One region of the Pseudoflavonifractor intestinihominis genome, then DNA from elsewhere that is predicted to be linked to it. Evidence: a T-box and tRNA genes for the amino acid it is inferred to sense, from the RefSeq annotation. Region 1 holds a T-box; the other holds one or more tRNA genes.
The links. The T-box of region 1 lies ahead of WMO64_RS12040 (glycine--tRNA ligase). A T-box ahead of a tRNA ligase gene usually reads a tRNA of that ligase, here a tRNA-Gly.
Positions count from the first base shown of each region.

Region 2: it encodes a tRNA-Gly, which carries the amino acid that the T-box ahead of WMO64_RS12040 (glycine--tRNA ligase) is inferred to sense. The anticodon was not compared.

Region 1 covers NZ_JBBMFK010000020.1:59,222-66,894, forward strand. The annotation lists gene WMO64_RS12020 (helix-turn-helix domain-containing protein) at 1-246, shown strand, start outside; gene lepA (translation elongation factor 4) at 428-2,236, shown strand; gene WMO64_RS12030 (hypothetical protein) at 2,983-3,195, shown strand; gene WMO64_RS12035 (hypothetical protein) at 3,420-3,791, shown strand; T-box leader at 3,872-4,075, shown strand; gene WMO64_RS12040 (glycine--tRNA ligase) at 4,153-5,571, shown strand; gene WMO64_RS12045 (LTA synthase family protein) at 6,481-7,673, shown strand, end outside.
Region 2 covers NZ_JBBMFK010000009.1:99,830-107,502, reverse strand. The annotation lists gene WMO64_RS07210 (hypothetical protein) at 10-759, opposite strand; tRNA gene WMO64_RS07205 (tRNA-Gly) at 861-934, opposite strand; gene WMO64_RS07200 (hypothetical protein) at 1,066-1,311, opposite strand; gene WMO64_RS07195 (TVP38/TMEM64 family protein) at 1,466-2,149, shown strand; gene WMO64_RS07190 (hypothetical protein) at 2,196-3,041, opposite strand; gene WMO64_RS07185 (MarR family winged helix-turn-helix transcriptional regulator) at 3,390-3,770, shown strand; gene WMO64_RS07180 (ABC transporter ATP-binding protein) at 3,828-5,561, shown strand; gene WMO64_RS07175 (ABC transporter ATP-binding protein) at 5,554-7,593, shown strand; gene WMO64_RS07170 (transglutaminase domain-containing protein) at 7,655-7,673, opposite strand, start outside.

The DNA of each region.
Region 1 (7,673 bases):
TTTTTCTCCGTGCCTCCGGCCCAGTTTGCCGCCGGCATGCCCAACGCGGACATGATCTGCGCCGAGGCCGAGTATGTGGAGGCCCTGTCCGCCCACGCCAAGGAGAAGGGCTCCTTCCCCGCCATGAACCACGACGCCCTGTCCAAGAACTACCCCGGCCCCTACCAGTCCCTGCTCCAGATCATCCACAACACCGGCGAGCGCATCAACCGGGGCATGAACTTCCGCCGCACCGACCGGAAGTAAGGCGGGCTTTCCGCGTTTCATTCTGCCTGTATCCCCTGATCGGAGGTATGGCGTCCTCACAAGATCCGCACCCCTCGCCTCCCCCTGAAGGGGAACGCTCGCTCCGCTGTTCGTCCTTTCCAAATCAAACCCGCTCCGCTGGGCTTTGATTTGGTGATTCCCTACCGGAGGTTTTTTGTTTATGACCGATCAATCCAAAATCCGTAACTTTTCCATCATCGCCCACATCGATCACGGCAAATCCACCCTGTCCGACCGGCTGATCGAGAAGTGCAACGCCGTGGCCGAGCGGGACATGGAGAGCCAGCTGCTGGACAACATGGACCTGGAGCGGGAGCGGGGCATCACCATCAAGGCCCGTGCGGTGAAGCTCAACTACGCCGCCCAGGACGGCAATACCTACGAGCTCAACCTGATCGACACCCCGGGCCATGTGGACTTCAACTACGAGGTGAGCCGCTCCCTGGCGGCCTGCGAGGGCGCGGTGCTCATCGTGGACGCGGCCCAGGGCATTGAGGCCCAGACCCTGGCCAACACCTTCCTGGCCATGGAGCACGACCTGGAGATCCTGCCCGTGGTGAACAAGATCGACCTGCCCGCCGCCGACCCGGCCCGGGTCAAGGAGGAGATCGAGAACATCATCGGCATCCCCGCCGCCGACGCCCCCGAGATCTCCGCCAAGATGGGCATCAACATCGACGCGGTGCTGGAGGACATTGTGAAGAACGTTCCCGCCCCCAAGGGGGACCCCTCCGCGCCCCTCCAGGCCCTCATCTTCGACAGCCAGTACGACGCCTACCGGGGCGTTATCGTGTACTTCCGGGTCATGGAGGGCACCATCAAGACCGGCATGACCGTGAAGATGATGGCCTCCGGCGCGTCCTACGACGTGATCGAGTGCGGCCACCTGCTGCCCCTGGGCATGGAGCCCTGCAAGGAGCTCATCGCCGGCGAGGTGGGCTACTTCATCGCCTCCATCAAGAACGTGAAGGACACCCAGGTGGGCGACACCGTCACCGAGGCCGGCCGCCCCGCCGCCCAGGCCCTGCCCGGCTACCGCCCCGCCCGGGCCATGGTGTACTGCGGCATCTACACCGAGGACGGCTCCAAGTACCCCGACCTGCGGGACGCCCTGGAGAAGCTCCAGCTCAACGACGCCTCCCTGTCCTTTGAGCCCGAGTCCTCTGCGGCTCTGGGCTTCGGCTTCCGGTGCGGCTTTTTGGGCATGCTCCACATGGAGATCATCCAGGAGCGGCTGGAGCGGGAGTTCGACCTGGACCTGATCACCACCCTGCCCAGCGTCATCTACGAGATCACCAGGACCGACGGCACGGTGGTGCGGGTGGACAACCCCCACAACTACCCCGACCCGGCCCAGATCGCCGAGGCCCGGGAGCCCTACGCCAAGGTGTCCATCATCACGCCGCCGGACTACGTGGGCAACATCATGCCCATGTGCCAGGAGCGCCGGGCGGAGTTCAAGGACATGCAGTATCTGGACACCAACCTGGTGGAGATGCACTACGCCATGCCCATCAACGAGATCATCTACGATTTCTTCGACACCCTGAAGGCCCGCACCAAGGGCTACGCCTCCCTGGACTACGAGCTGGAGGGCTACCGGCCCAGCGAGCTGGTGAAGGTGGACATGCTGGTCAACGGCGACCAGGTGGACGCCCTGAGCTTCATCGCCCACAAGGACAAGGCCTACCCCCGTGCCCGCCGCCTGTGCGAGAAGCTGAAGGAGAACATCCCCCGCCAGCTCTTCGAGGTGCCCGTCCAGGCCGCCATCGGCGGCAAGATCATCGCCCGGGAGACCGTCAAGGCCATGCGGAAGGACGTGCTGGCCAAGTGCTACGGCGGCGACATCACCCGGAAGAAGAAGCTGCTGGAGAAGCAGAAAGAGGGCAAAAAGAAGATGCGGAGTCTGGGGTCTGTCCAGATTCCCACCGAGGCGTTTATGGCTGTCCTCAAGCTGGACGAGGAATAAACATAGCATCCGCCGGGAGCAAGCTGCTCCCGGCGGATTTTCCACATTTTACGGGTATTTTGTGGAGAAAAAAGCCTTCCCCCTGGGGGGGGGGAAGGTGCCCCAGTGCGCACACTGGGACGGATGAGGGGAAAGGTTACAGTGAGCGCCGCAGTCCCCCTCATCAGTCTCGCTGGCGCTCGACAGCTTCCCCCAGAGGGGGAAGCCAGAGAAAACGCCGTGTCCTAGGCCTTCCCCCCGGGGGGAAGGTGGCTGGCCGAAGGCCAGACGGATGAGGGGAAAGGTTATAGTGAGCGCCGCAGTCCCCCTCATCAGTCTCGCTGGCGCTCGACAGCTTCCCCCAGAGGGGGAAGCCAGAGAAAGCACCGTGTCCTAGGCCTTCCCCCTGGGGGGAAGGTGGCTGGCCGAAGGCCAGACGGATGAGGGGGACAACCTCCGCCGCCCATCAAACCGCAGACAAGCCCGCGCCGCTTTTGCGGCGCGGGCTTGTCGTTACTGCTGCTGTTTCTTTTTCTCCAGGTCCTCCAGGTGGGCCTTGAGCACCAGGTTGATATAGCTGGACAGGGACCGGTCCTCCCCCTCCGCCAGTGCCTGAATCTGTTCCAAAACAGGCATATCCAGTGTAATACTGACACTTTTTTTCAAAGGTTTCACGGTATCACCTCTACACGAGATGATACTATAATTCACGATTTCCTTTTGCATTATAGTGTTTAATCGTGTAAAATAGTGGCGAGGTGATAAAAATGTACACAAACGACTTTGAAGCGGCGTTTTCCGCGTTTTTGGAGCGGCACGAGTACGACGAGGCGGAGAATTATCTGTTTTCCATGGTGCGGCTGGCCTTTGCGGCCGGCTGGCGGGCGGCTGGAGGCGAGCCGCCGGTGGCGGAGAAGATCTACCAGCTCCTCTCCCCCGCCGGGGACAAGGACGCCGGCGAGGGGACCCGGGACGGCTGAAGTCTGACCGGGGAGGTCAAAGGCGCGTTCTCCGGTTCCGGGACGGGGCCGGTCGAAAAAAGATGAAAAACCCTCTTGCTTTTTTCGAACATTTGTTGTATCCTATATTCGAACGCAGGTTCCATAACGGCGGGAAAATGACCTGCCGGGGCGGAATCTAAAAGTCCGGTTTATAGGACGCAATATGTGCTATTCTGGACTCATCAAAGCCGGGAGGGAACGCCATGGAGACCATCTACTACCGCCTGGACGCGCGGCGTCTGACTGTATACCACATGGCCAGCGGGGAGGCCGCCCCCGCGCCCAGGGATATGCTCTTTCTCCGCTCCCGGCCCAAGGCGCCCCGGCCGGAGGGGAAGGTGCTGGACTTCGACGCCTGCCGCCGGGCCCTGGCCGGGGAGCCGGAGGAGGAAGCCCAACCCGACGCCGGTTCTGCCGGGGAATGCGCCCCCGCCGGGGACAAAAGCGCCCCTGAAGGCGGCGCGCCCCGTGTCCGCCGCCCCCACCGGCTCCGCCTGGCCCTGGACGCCGCCGCCTCCCTGGCGGTGGTGGTGATGGCGGCGGTGGTGGTGGGCCAGTTCCTCCGCCTGTTCTGAAGGCGGAACACGAATTTTTTGCCCCCATTTCCCCCGCTGTCCTTGACGCAACCCGGTTTTGGTGATACAATGTCCCGCAGAAACAGGCATTGACCGGGAGGAGTACGCGGAGACCCGGACCTGAGAGAGACGCCGGCTGGTGGAAGGCGCCCGAAGGTCCCGCGGAAGGCGCCCGCAAGCCGCGGGGAGGAAATGCCCCGCCGGTCCCCGCCGTTACCGGGTTCGAGTGCGGAGCGGTCACGCTCCGAATTCAGGTGGCACCACGGAGATATTCCGCCCTGAGCTGAGGCTCAGGGCGGTTTTTGTTTTCCGGCCGCCCGTTTACCGGCAAATCACAGACAGAAGGAGTTTGAGTTTTATAATGAAGAACACCGAAAAGACCATGGAAAAGATCGTGGCCCTGTGCAAGGGCCGGGGCTTCGTCTATCCCGGCAGCGAGATCTACGGCGGCCTGGCCAACTCCTGGGACTACGGCCCTCTGGGCGTGGAGCTGAAGAACAACGTGAAGCGGGCCTGGTGGAAGAAGTTCGTCCAGGAGAACCCCTACAACGTGGGTCTGGACGCCGCCATCCTGATGAACCCCCAGGTGTGGGTGGCCTCCGGCCATGTGTCCACCTTCAACGACCCCCTCATCGACTGCAAGGCCTGCAAGATGCGCCACCGCGCTGACAAGCTGATCGAGGACTGGCTCCAGGAGCAGGGCCGCACCGACGTGAACGTGGAGGCCATGACCCAGGAGGAGATGGTGGCCTTCATCCGGGAGAACAGCATCCCCTGCCCCGGCTGCGGCAAGAGCGACTTCACCGACATCCGCAAGTTCAACCTGATGTTCAAGACCCACCAGGGCGTCACCGAGGACACCTCCACCGAGGTGTACCTGCGGCCCGAGACCGCCCAGGGCATCTTTGTCAACTTCCAGAACATCCAGCGCACCACCCGCAAGAAGCTGCCCTTCGGCGTGTGCCAGGTGGGCAAGAGCTTCCGCAACGAGATCACCCCGGGCAACTTCATCTTCCGCATCCGTGAGTTCGAGCAGATGGAGCTGGAGTTCTTCTGCCAGCCCGGCACCGACCTGGAGTGGTTCGCCTACTGGCGCAAGTACTGCCACGACTGGCTCACCAGCCTGAACATCAAGGACGAGAACCTGCGCCTGCGCGACCACGAGCCCGAGGAGCTGGCCTTCTACTCCAAGGCCACCACGGACTTTGAGTTCATGTTCCCCTTCGGCTGGGGCGAGCTGTGGGGCGTGGCCGACCGCACCGACTACGACCTGAAGCAGCACCAGGAGCACTCCGGCAAGGACATGACCTACTTTGACCAGGAGAAGAACGAGCACTATATCCCCTACGTCATCGAGCCCTCCCTGGGCGCCGACCGCGTGACCCTGGCCTTCCTGGTGGAGGCCTACGACGAGGAGGTGGTGGACGCGGAGAAGAACGACGTCCGCACCGTCATGCGCTTCCACCCCGCCCTGGCCCCCTTCAAGTGCGCCGTGCTGCCCCTGAGCAAGAAGCTGGGCCCCGCCGCCCAGGAGGTGTACGCTGAGCTGTCCAAGTACTTCATGGTGGACTACGACGAGGCAGGCTCCATCGGCAAGCGCTACCGCCGCCAGGACGAGATCGGCACCCCTCTGTGCATCACCGTGGACTTCCAGACCGTGGGCGACGACAAGACCCCCGCCGACCACTGCGTCACCGTCCGCGACCGGGACACCATGGAGCAGGTCCGTCTACCCATCGACCAGCTGAAGGCCTATATCGAGGAGAAGATCGCGTTCTAAGGAGAAGCATCTTCCTGCTCCATGTCCGCCGCTTGCGGCGTGCAGGGTTTTGGCGCAGACAAAACCCTGATGCGGGGCGGATTCACTCCGCCCCAGCAGATAAAATCCTCGGGGTCCCCGCGAAACCTGTTTCGTGGGGCGCAGGTGCGCCTGCCCATCGACCAGCTGAAGGCCTATATCGAGGAGAAGATCGCGTTCTAATCAAGCCTTCCCCCCTGGGGGAAGGTGGCTGCCTCTCGGGGCCCCCGCACGAGCCCAGCGAAGCAAATATGGGGCCCCCGCGGAAGGCGGAACGCCTTTCGTGGGGAGAGGAGCCGCAGCGCAATGAATGAGCTTTGCCATTTATGGCAAAGCGAACGATATGTAGCTTGCGGCGACGAGGGGAGAGGACGAGCAGCGGAGTGAACGAGCCCTGGAATTTATGCCGGGGCAAGCGATACGCAGCTTGCGAGGACGAGGTCCGGCGGCGGCAAAATTCAATGACCCGCCGTATTTGTGAGTAGTTACCACGCCGGTTCGGTGCCCTGCGTGCCGCTCCCCCTCTGCCCGAGCAGAGTTACCCGCCCAGACTTGTAAGTTGCTGCAATTCAAGGGGCGTTCTCAATGCCGCACGGGGCCTCTGCGCCGTGTTTCAGTCTCTGACCGAGTTAAGCCTTCCCCCTGGGGGGAAGGTGGCATTTGCGCAGCAAATGACGGATGAGGGGAGAGCCTTCGATGCGCAATGCAGTACCCCTCATCCGTCTCGCTGGCGCTCGACAGCTTCCCCCAGCGGGGGAAGCCTGTAAGGTGCGCTCTGAAAGCCCTTCTCTGGAGAGACCTTTTCAAGTTTCCACACGAGACCCGCCGCACCGGCGGCCTGCCGGCGCGGCGGTTTCTCTTTCCCTGCCTTGTAAAAACGGAGTCAAAATTATGAAAAAATTTCTGCAAAAGCTGGACCCCATTGCCAAGAACCCGGTGCTCACCCCGGTGCTGTGCGTGCTGATGGGGGTGTGCGTGGGGGTGCTGTCCCTGTGGTTTGCCTGCGTGGACAACCGCACCGCCATGTTCATCAGCTACTTCACCCACCCTCTCATCGCCCTGCTCAACATCCTGCCTGTGGCGTTCCTGTCCCTGCTGCTCTACTTCCTCATCGGCCGGGCCTGGATCTCCTACCTGCTGACGGCGGCCCTGACCATGGGCCTCACCTTTGCCAGCTTTTACAAGCTCACCTTCCGCAACGACCCCATGATGTTTGAGGACATCCTCCTCATCCGGGAAGCGGGCAACATGGCGGGCAAGTACCAGCTGTTCCTCAACAAGAGCATGGTGATGGCCCTGGCGCTGCTGGTGCTGGGGCTGGTGTTCCTGCTGCTGTTTGCCCGGGCCAAGACCCCCTGGAAGCCCCGGCTGCTGTGCGCCCTGGTGACCGCCCTGATGGCCTTTCCCCTGTACGCCCTGTACACCGACGCCAACCTCTACAACAACAAGACCCGCAACGAGGACCTGATCTCCCCCTGGTCGGCCACCCAGGTGTACACCTCCAAGGGCTTCCTCTACCCCTTCCTGTACAGCGTCCGCTCGGCCTCCGACCCGGCCCCCGAGGGCTACGACGCCAAGGCCTGCCAGGAGGTCATGGCCGGGTACACCGACGCCGACATCCCCGAGGAGCAGAAGGTGGACATCTTCACCATCCAGCTGGAGGCCTACAACGACTTCACCAAGTTCGGCGTACCTGAGCTGAACCCGGAGGTGTACCGGGTGTTCCACGAGCTGGAGGCGGAGAGCTACACCGGCAACCTGGTGACCAACATCTTTGCCGGCGGCACCATCGACACGGAGCGGTGCTTCCTCACCGGCTACTCCGACCTGGGGTCCTTCCGCTCCCCCACCAACTCCTACGCCTGGTACTTCCGGGATCAGGGCTACTACGCCACCGGCAGCCACTCCTGCTACGCCTGGTTCTACAACCGGGAGAACATCAACGCCAACCTGGGCCTGGAGGACTACAAGTTCGTGGAGAACTACTACGGGGAGCTGACGGGCGGCGGCATCGGGTATGACGACGTGCTCTTCCCCGAGATCATCAATCTGTACGAGGAGCACAAGGCCAGCGACGACCGGCC
Region 2 (7,673 bases), on a different contig from region 1:
CATTCCAGCTCACCGGTGCCCTGCCGCCGCCTCATCCCCGCCGCGCAATCTACGGCAGTACTGAGTACAGAGCTTGTCCGTACACTCGGAGCACTTCAGGGCCGCGTTGGAGCGGTCCCAGAACCGCTCCGGGTACATCATGACGCACAGCTCCCACACCAGCCACGCCATCGCGGACATCAGCACCAGCGAAACCGCAAAAAAGCCGCCCATAAAGATCAGCGGCGAAAACATCATGAGATGGTCCCAGTTGAAGATCCTGCACGTGGTGCAGCAGCGGTTCTTCATAATCAGCCGGAAGGGGCACCAGATCAGCACGCAGATCAGGTCGCACACATAGAACAGCACGGAGATCATGAACAGCGTGATCCTGTCGATCACGCCGGAATAGTACAGCGCCCCGATCCCCGCGATCAGCAGGCACCAGAGGATAAACACCTTGTATGCGCTCTTTGTGATGTCCACGATATAGTTTCTCAGCGCCTCATAGTTGATCTTGTCCCGGATGGGCCTGAAGCGGTTGGCAAAGAGCTTCTGGGAGCCCAGGGGGACCTTGTTCCGGATGGGGATGATCTGGAGAAACATGTCCACCACCCATACGCCCCACAGCAGATGCAGCGGCGAGAGCATTTTGAAAAAGTTCCACCCGTCCAACACGGCAAAGGGTGCCCGCCAGAACAGGTACATCAGGACGCACAGGATAAAAATTAGGCAGCGCCCCACCAGCCGGGCAAAGTAGGTCTTTCTTGTGGCAGACATCTCATTCTTCCTTTTCTATCTGTATCGGAACGGTGAAACGGGAGCAATAAAACGCATAAGAAACCTGCTTTTGACCCGGGTCAAAAGCAGGTTTCTTATGCTGGAGCAGGTGAAGGGAATCGAACCCTCGTGTTCAGCTTGGGAAGCTGACGTTCTGCCATTGAACTACACCTGCATCTGAAATTGACTTTGATAGTATAGCACACAGGGCAGAAAATAGCAAGGAATTTTTTGCGACACAAAAATACACAGTTTGTTTACAATTTATTTATCAATTTTGTACAATTGTCCCTTGTTTCTTGACCTTCACTGCACTATAATAAAGTCATCAAATCTAGAAAGGGGGTTGAGGCCATGAAGTGGACTGACATCCAGAGCACGGATGTCGACGAATTGATTTTTGGCGGCGATGAGCAGGTTATCGTCAGCGATCGATAAACTCGACAGTACATACCGTGCGACACAGAAGTTCCACACCGGCTGCGGTGTGGCTTTTTGTTTATTGGGGCGGCTTCCGGTTTCGGCCGGGGCCGCCTTTTTTATGGCTTTCAAAAGGAGCGCCTGCCGCGTGTTTTCTATTTATTCAAACAATCTTAACCTTTTCCCTATGGCATCTTTTATCTCCCTGTGGTAGCCTTATGGTAATGGATGTCGGATATGGTCGTCCGGCTCCCATCCCGGCAGCGCAAGACAAGGGGCTTGGCATATGAAAAAAAGAAATCAAAAATGGATCGCCACGCTGATCCTCACCATTCTGATCCTAGGCGGCATCTTCCTTTTCCTCTGGAACACCGGCTTTTTCTCCGCCGCCAGATCCCTGGACGGCATCCAGGACTACATCACCCGCTTCTCCCCCTACTCCCACCTGGTCTTTTTCCTGGTCCAGCTGGCCTCGGTGGTCATTGCGCCCATCCCCAGCAACATCACCGCCGCAGGGGGCGCACTGCTCTTCGGCATGTGGCCCGCCTTCCTGCTCACGGCAGGGGCGGTGGTGCTGGGTTCCGTGGTGGTGTTCTGGCTGGCCCGGGTGCTGGGCCAGTCCTTCGCCGGCCGCTTTGTCAGCCAGAAGGTGTCCGACCGATACCTGGAGGTGATCCGCCGCAAGCGGGACGTGTTCCTGGCGCTGGTCTTTCTCTTCCCCTTCTTCCCCGACGACCTGATCTGCATCCTGGCGGGTCTGACCGACATCGGCCTCCCCCGCTTCCTGGTGATCGTGGTCCTCACCCGGCCCTGGGGCCTGCTGGTGGCCTCGGCTGTGGGCAGCTCGGTGATCGCCGTCCCCATCTGGGCCATGGCCCTCATCGGTCTGGCCGGTCTGGCTCTGTTCCTGGCCGCCATGAAGTACGGCGACCAGTGGGAGGCCCGCCTGCTGGAAAAATTCAAACACTAAAAAAGGGAGGACGCTCGGTCTGTGAGCGTCCTCCCTCCTGCTTTGTTCAGCTGTCCTTTTTCTCCTCGGTGAAGCGGTAGCCCGCCCAGGGGTCCAGGTGGTCGAACAGCAGCTTGTCCCCGTCCCAGAGCTGGTAGCGGACGGGGGGATGCTCCCCCTCTCCCGCCGGCTCCACGGCCAAGCGCAGGGCGCCCTGCCGGATCAAGGTCCCCGCCGGAGACCACTGCTCCACGCTGGCCCCGCGGTAGGAGACCAGGCGGTACTCCCGTCCGCCGTAGAGCACTGCGCACAGGCAGCTGACCCGCGGCCCCGCCAGGGTGGACACCCGCTCCACGCTGACCAGGATGCTGTTGCTCCGCTCCTCACGCCAGATGCTCTGGCTCCACAGAGATGTAGAAGGCCGGTCGGTGCCCCGGACCGTCTCAATAAACCCGGTGCCGCCGGTGAAGTCGATGCGCCGGCCGTTGAGCAGCAGAACGCCCTCCAGCCGGTGGCCCATGCTGATGACCCCCCGGCGTACCGGGAACACGGGCAGCGCCCCCAGCGGCCCCATCAAATCGTACTTCAGCGGCGTAAAGGGGCCGTATCGCAGCTCGCCGCACAGGGTCATGCCTCCGGTCCGCAGGTCCAGCCACAGCCCCTTCCGGTTGAAGAGGCTGCCCTTCACCCACACCTGGAACAGCCCCTCGGAGGCCTGGAAGCTCTCTCCCGGACAGCTGATGTTCCACGTGCCCTCCCGGGACTCCACCCGGACGGACGCCGTGGTGCCCCCCGCCCTGTCGATGCGCAGCATCGGAAACAGGGACAGCGTCTCGCCGCCGGGCGCCTGGTGCCGGAGCTGCCAGCCTTCAAAATAGGGCCCCCTCTTTCCGGCCCCATAGAAATATTTCACCCTTCATCACCTGGTCTCAATCCACCCCTGCCGGCAGGGGCTTTCATCTGGTAGCTTACATGTTAGCACGTCCCTCCGCCGATTGCAATTCCCCTTCCCGGGAAAACTTGACCCCTTGGCAATTGTTTTCCCCTTCTTCTGATATTTTGGATTTTTGTCTATTTTTTAACCTTCTTTCTTCTCTTTTTTTGTCAAAGAGTAAATTCCCATTTCCCCTATTGACATCTATTTTTTATCTCACTATAATATGTTAGCAATCTAACTAAAGTGAGGGGGTAGATCGCCATACAGCGCCAGAACTCCGTTGGCTTTGTCATCCGCAGCCTGTCCAATCTGCTCCGTCGGAAAATGATGGAGCTCACCCCCCCCCCGCCTGAGGGCCGCCACGGCATCACTGAGACGGAGGGACTCATCATGGGCTTTCTCTGCGACCACCTGGACCGTGAGCTCTATCAGCGGGACGTGGAAGAGGTGTTCTGCATCCGCCGCTCCACCGCCTCCCGGTTTCTCCAGAACCTGGAGCGGGACGGTATGCTCACCCGCCAGAGCGTCCCCCAGGACGCGCGGCTGAAAAAGCTGGTCCCAACGGAAAAAGCCATGGCCATCCACGCGGAAATTGCGGAGAAATTCCAGATCGCCGAGGCCCTCATGACCGCCGGCCTGACGGCGGAAGAACTGGAGCAGTTCATCGCCACGGCGCGGAAAATTCAGCGCAATCTGCTGGATTAGCCCCCGGGACAGCCGGTCCCTGCACTCTCACGATTCCAACTGCAAAGGAGCGATTTCATGATCAAACGTCTGAACGCCTGTATTCAGGAGTACAAGCGGGACACCATCCTGACCCCCATCTTCGTTATCTTCGAGGTGGCCTTTGATGTTCTGATCCCCATGATGATGGCCCAGCTCATCGACAAGGGCATCGAGGCCGGGAGCATGGAGAACATCGTGCGGTACGGCGTACTGCTGGTGGTGATGGCCCTGGTGGCCCTGCTGTTCGGCGCCCTGTCCGGCCGCTTCGCCGCAAAGGCCGCCACCGGCTTCTCCCGCAATCTGCGCCGGGAGATGTACCGCAACGTGCAGAAGTTCTCCTTCTCCAATATCGACAAGTTCTCCACCGGCGGCATCATCACCCGCCTGACCACCGATGTGACCAACGTGCAGATGGCCTTCATGATGATCATCCGCATCGCCGTGCGCTGCCCCATCATGCTCATCTGCGCCTGGGCCCTCACCTTTACCATCAGCCCCAAGCTGGCCCTTATCTTCCTGATTGTCATCCCCATCCTGGCTCTGGGCCTGTTCCTCATCATGACCAACGCCCACCCCATCTTCGAGCGGGTGTTCAAGAAGTACGACTGGCTCAACAACGTGGTGCAGGAGAACCTGCTGGGCATCCGGGTGGTCAAGTCCTTTGTCCGCGAGGACCACGAGCGGGCCAAGTTCGGCAACGTCTCCAACGAGATCTTCACCGACTTCACCAGGGCCGAGAAGCTCATCTCCTTCAATGCGCCCCTGATGCAGCTGTGCGTGTACGGCTGTATGCTGACCGTGTCCTGGGTGGGCGCCCATCTGGTGGTGGGCGGCGAGATCACCACCGGCAACCTGACCAGCATGTTCAGCTACATCATGATGATCCTCATGAGCCTGATGATGTGCTCCATGGTGCTGGTGCAGATCATCCTGGCCCGCGCCTCCGCCGAGCGTATCTATGAGCTGCTCAGCGAGGAGAGCGACCTGAAGAACGGTCCCAACCCCGTCACCGAGGTGAAGGACGGCTCCGTGGTCTTTGAGAACGTGGGCTTCAGCTACGCCAACGACCCCAATAAGGAGTGCCTGAAGGACGTGAACCTGACCGTCAAGTCGGGCGAGACCGTGGGCATCCTGGGCGGCACCGGCACCTCCAAGACCACCCTGGTCCAGCTCATCCCCCGCCTGTACGACGCCACCGAGGGCCGGGTGCTGGTGGGCGGCGTGGACGTCCGGGACTACGACATGGAGGCCCTGCGCCAGCAGGTGGCCATGGTACTCCAGAAGAACGTGCTCTTCTCCGGCTCCATCAAGGAGAACCTGCGCTGGGGCGACGCCGACGCCACCGATGAGGAGATGGTCCGCATGTGCCGTCTGGCCCAGGCCGACCCCTTCATCCAGGAGTTCCCCGACAAGTACAACACCCACATCGAGCAGGGCGGCTCCAACGTGTCCGGCGGCCAGAAGCAGCGTCTGTGTATTGCCCGCGCCCTGCTGAAGCGGCCCAAGATCCTCATCCTGGACGACTCCACCTCCGCCGTGGACACCAAGACCGACGCCCTCATCCGCCAGGCCTTCCGGACCGAGATCCCCGACACCACCAAGTTCATCATTGCCCAGCGTATCTCCTCCATTGAGGACGCGGACAAGATCCTGGTGATGGAGGGCGGAAAGATCAGCGCCATGGGTACCCATGAGGAGCTGCTCAAGACCTGCCAGACATACCGCGAAATCTACGATTCCCAGACGAAGGGAGGCAGCGACGATGAATAAGAAAGCCCAGCCCTTCAACAGACGTCATACTGCCGGTCGGATCCTCAGCTATGTGTTTGCCGGCTACAAGTTCCGCTTCTTCCTGGTGCTGCTGTGCATCCTGGTCAGCGCCATTGCCTCCGTGGGCGGCTCCCTGTTCCTCCAGGCCCTCATCGACGACTACATCGCCCCCCTGCTGACCATGGAGACCCCGGTATACACCGCCCTGCTCCAGGCCCTCATCATGATGGCCTGCCTGTACGTCACCGGCGCCCTGTGCACCCTGGCCTACAACCGGATCATGGTGACCATCTCCCAGGGCGTGCAGAAGACCATCCGCGACGACCTGTTCAGCCACATGCAGACCCTGCCCATCAAGTACTTTGACACCCACGCCCACGGCGACGTGATGAGCGTGTACACCAACGACGTGGACACCCTGCGCCAGATGCTCTCTCAGAGCATCCCCCAGATGTTCAACTCGGTGGTCATGATCGCCGTCACCTTCTTCGCCATGCTGTTCAAGAACGTGTGGCTCACCATCGTGGTGCTGCTGTGCGTGGGCTGCATGCTGGTGGTCACCCGTTACATCGCCGGCCGCAGCGCCAAGTACTTTATCCGCCAGCAGATGAAGCTGGGCGACCTGAACGGCTACATCGAGGAGATGATCAACGGCCAGAAGGTCATCAAGGTTTTCTGCCACGAGGAGGAGGCCGAGAAGGGCTTTGACGAGGTCAACGACGCCCTGTGCGACAGTGCCTATCAGGCCAACAAGTACGCCAACATCCTCATGCCCATCATGATCAACATCGGCAACATCCAGTACGTCATCGTGGCCATGGCCGGCGGCCTGATGGCCCTGGGCGGCTTCGACACCGGCATCACCCTGGGCGTTATCGCCTCCTTCCTCCAGCTGTCCAAGAGCTTCAGCAACCCCATCAGCCAGATCTCCCAGCAGCTCAACTCCGTCATCATGGGTCTGGCCGGCGCCGAGCGTATCTTCCAGCTGATGGACGAGGCCCCCGAGGAGGACCACGGCGTGGTCACCCTGGTAAACGTGTCCTACGACAAGTCGGGCAGCCAGCTGGAGGAGAGCGAGAAGCGGACCAACCTCTGGGCCTGGAAGGTACCCCACGGCGTGGGCGCTACCATGGTGCCGGTGCGCACCCGGGAGGACGGAAGCCTTAAGGAGCTGAAAAAGCCGGAGGCGGGTTCCGCCTGGGCCTGGAAATACCCGGAGACCGAGACCGGCCCCTCCTACCGTATCATTCAGGGCCCCGTGCGCAACGTGGAGGGGGAGGACCACTACCTGGTCAAGCTCTCCGGCGATGTGCGCTTCGACGGCGTGGACTTCGCCTATGAGCAGGGCAAGACCATCCTCCACGGCATCACCCTCTTCGCCAAGCCCGGCCAGAAGCTGGCCTTCGTGGGCGCCACCGGCGCGGGCAAGACCACCATCACCAACCTGATCAACCGGTTCTACGACATCGCCGACGGCAAGATCCGCTACGACGGCATCTCCATCAACAACATCCGCAAGAGCGACCTGCGCCGCTCCCTGGGCATCGTGCTCCAGGACACCAACCTGTTCACCGGCACCGTCCGGGAGAACATCCGGTACGGCAACCTGGACGCCACCGACGAAGAGGTGGAGGCCGCCGCCGTGCTGGCCAACGCCGACGACTTCATCCGCCGCCTGCCTCAGGGCTACGACACCATGCTCACCGGCAACGGCGCCAACCTGTCCCAGGGCCAGCGGCAGCTGCTGGCCATCGCCCGGGCCGCCGTGGCCGATCCCCCGGTCATGATCCTGGACGAGGCCACCTCCTCCATCGACACCCACACCGAGGCCCTGGTCCAGCGGGGCATGGACAGCCTGATGAGCGGGCGGACCGTGTTCGTCATCGCCCACCGGCTCTCCACTGTCCGCAACTCCGACGCCATCATGGTGCTGGATCACGGCCGCATCATTGAGCGGGGCAGCCACGAGGACCTGATCGCCCAGCACGGCGTGTACTACCAGCTCTACACCGGCGCTTTCGAGCTGGAGTAAGACCATTCATCCCATACAAAAAGCCTGCCGGACGCATATGCGTCCGGCAGGCTTTTTTCGCTCAATACAGTCCCAGAACG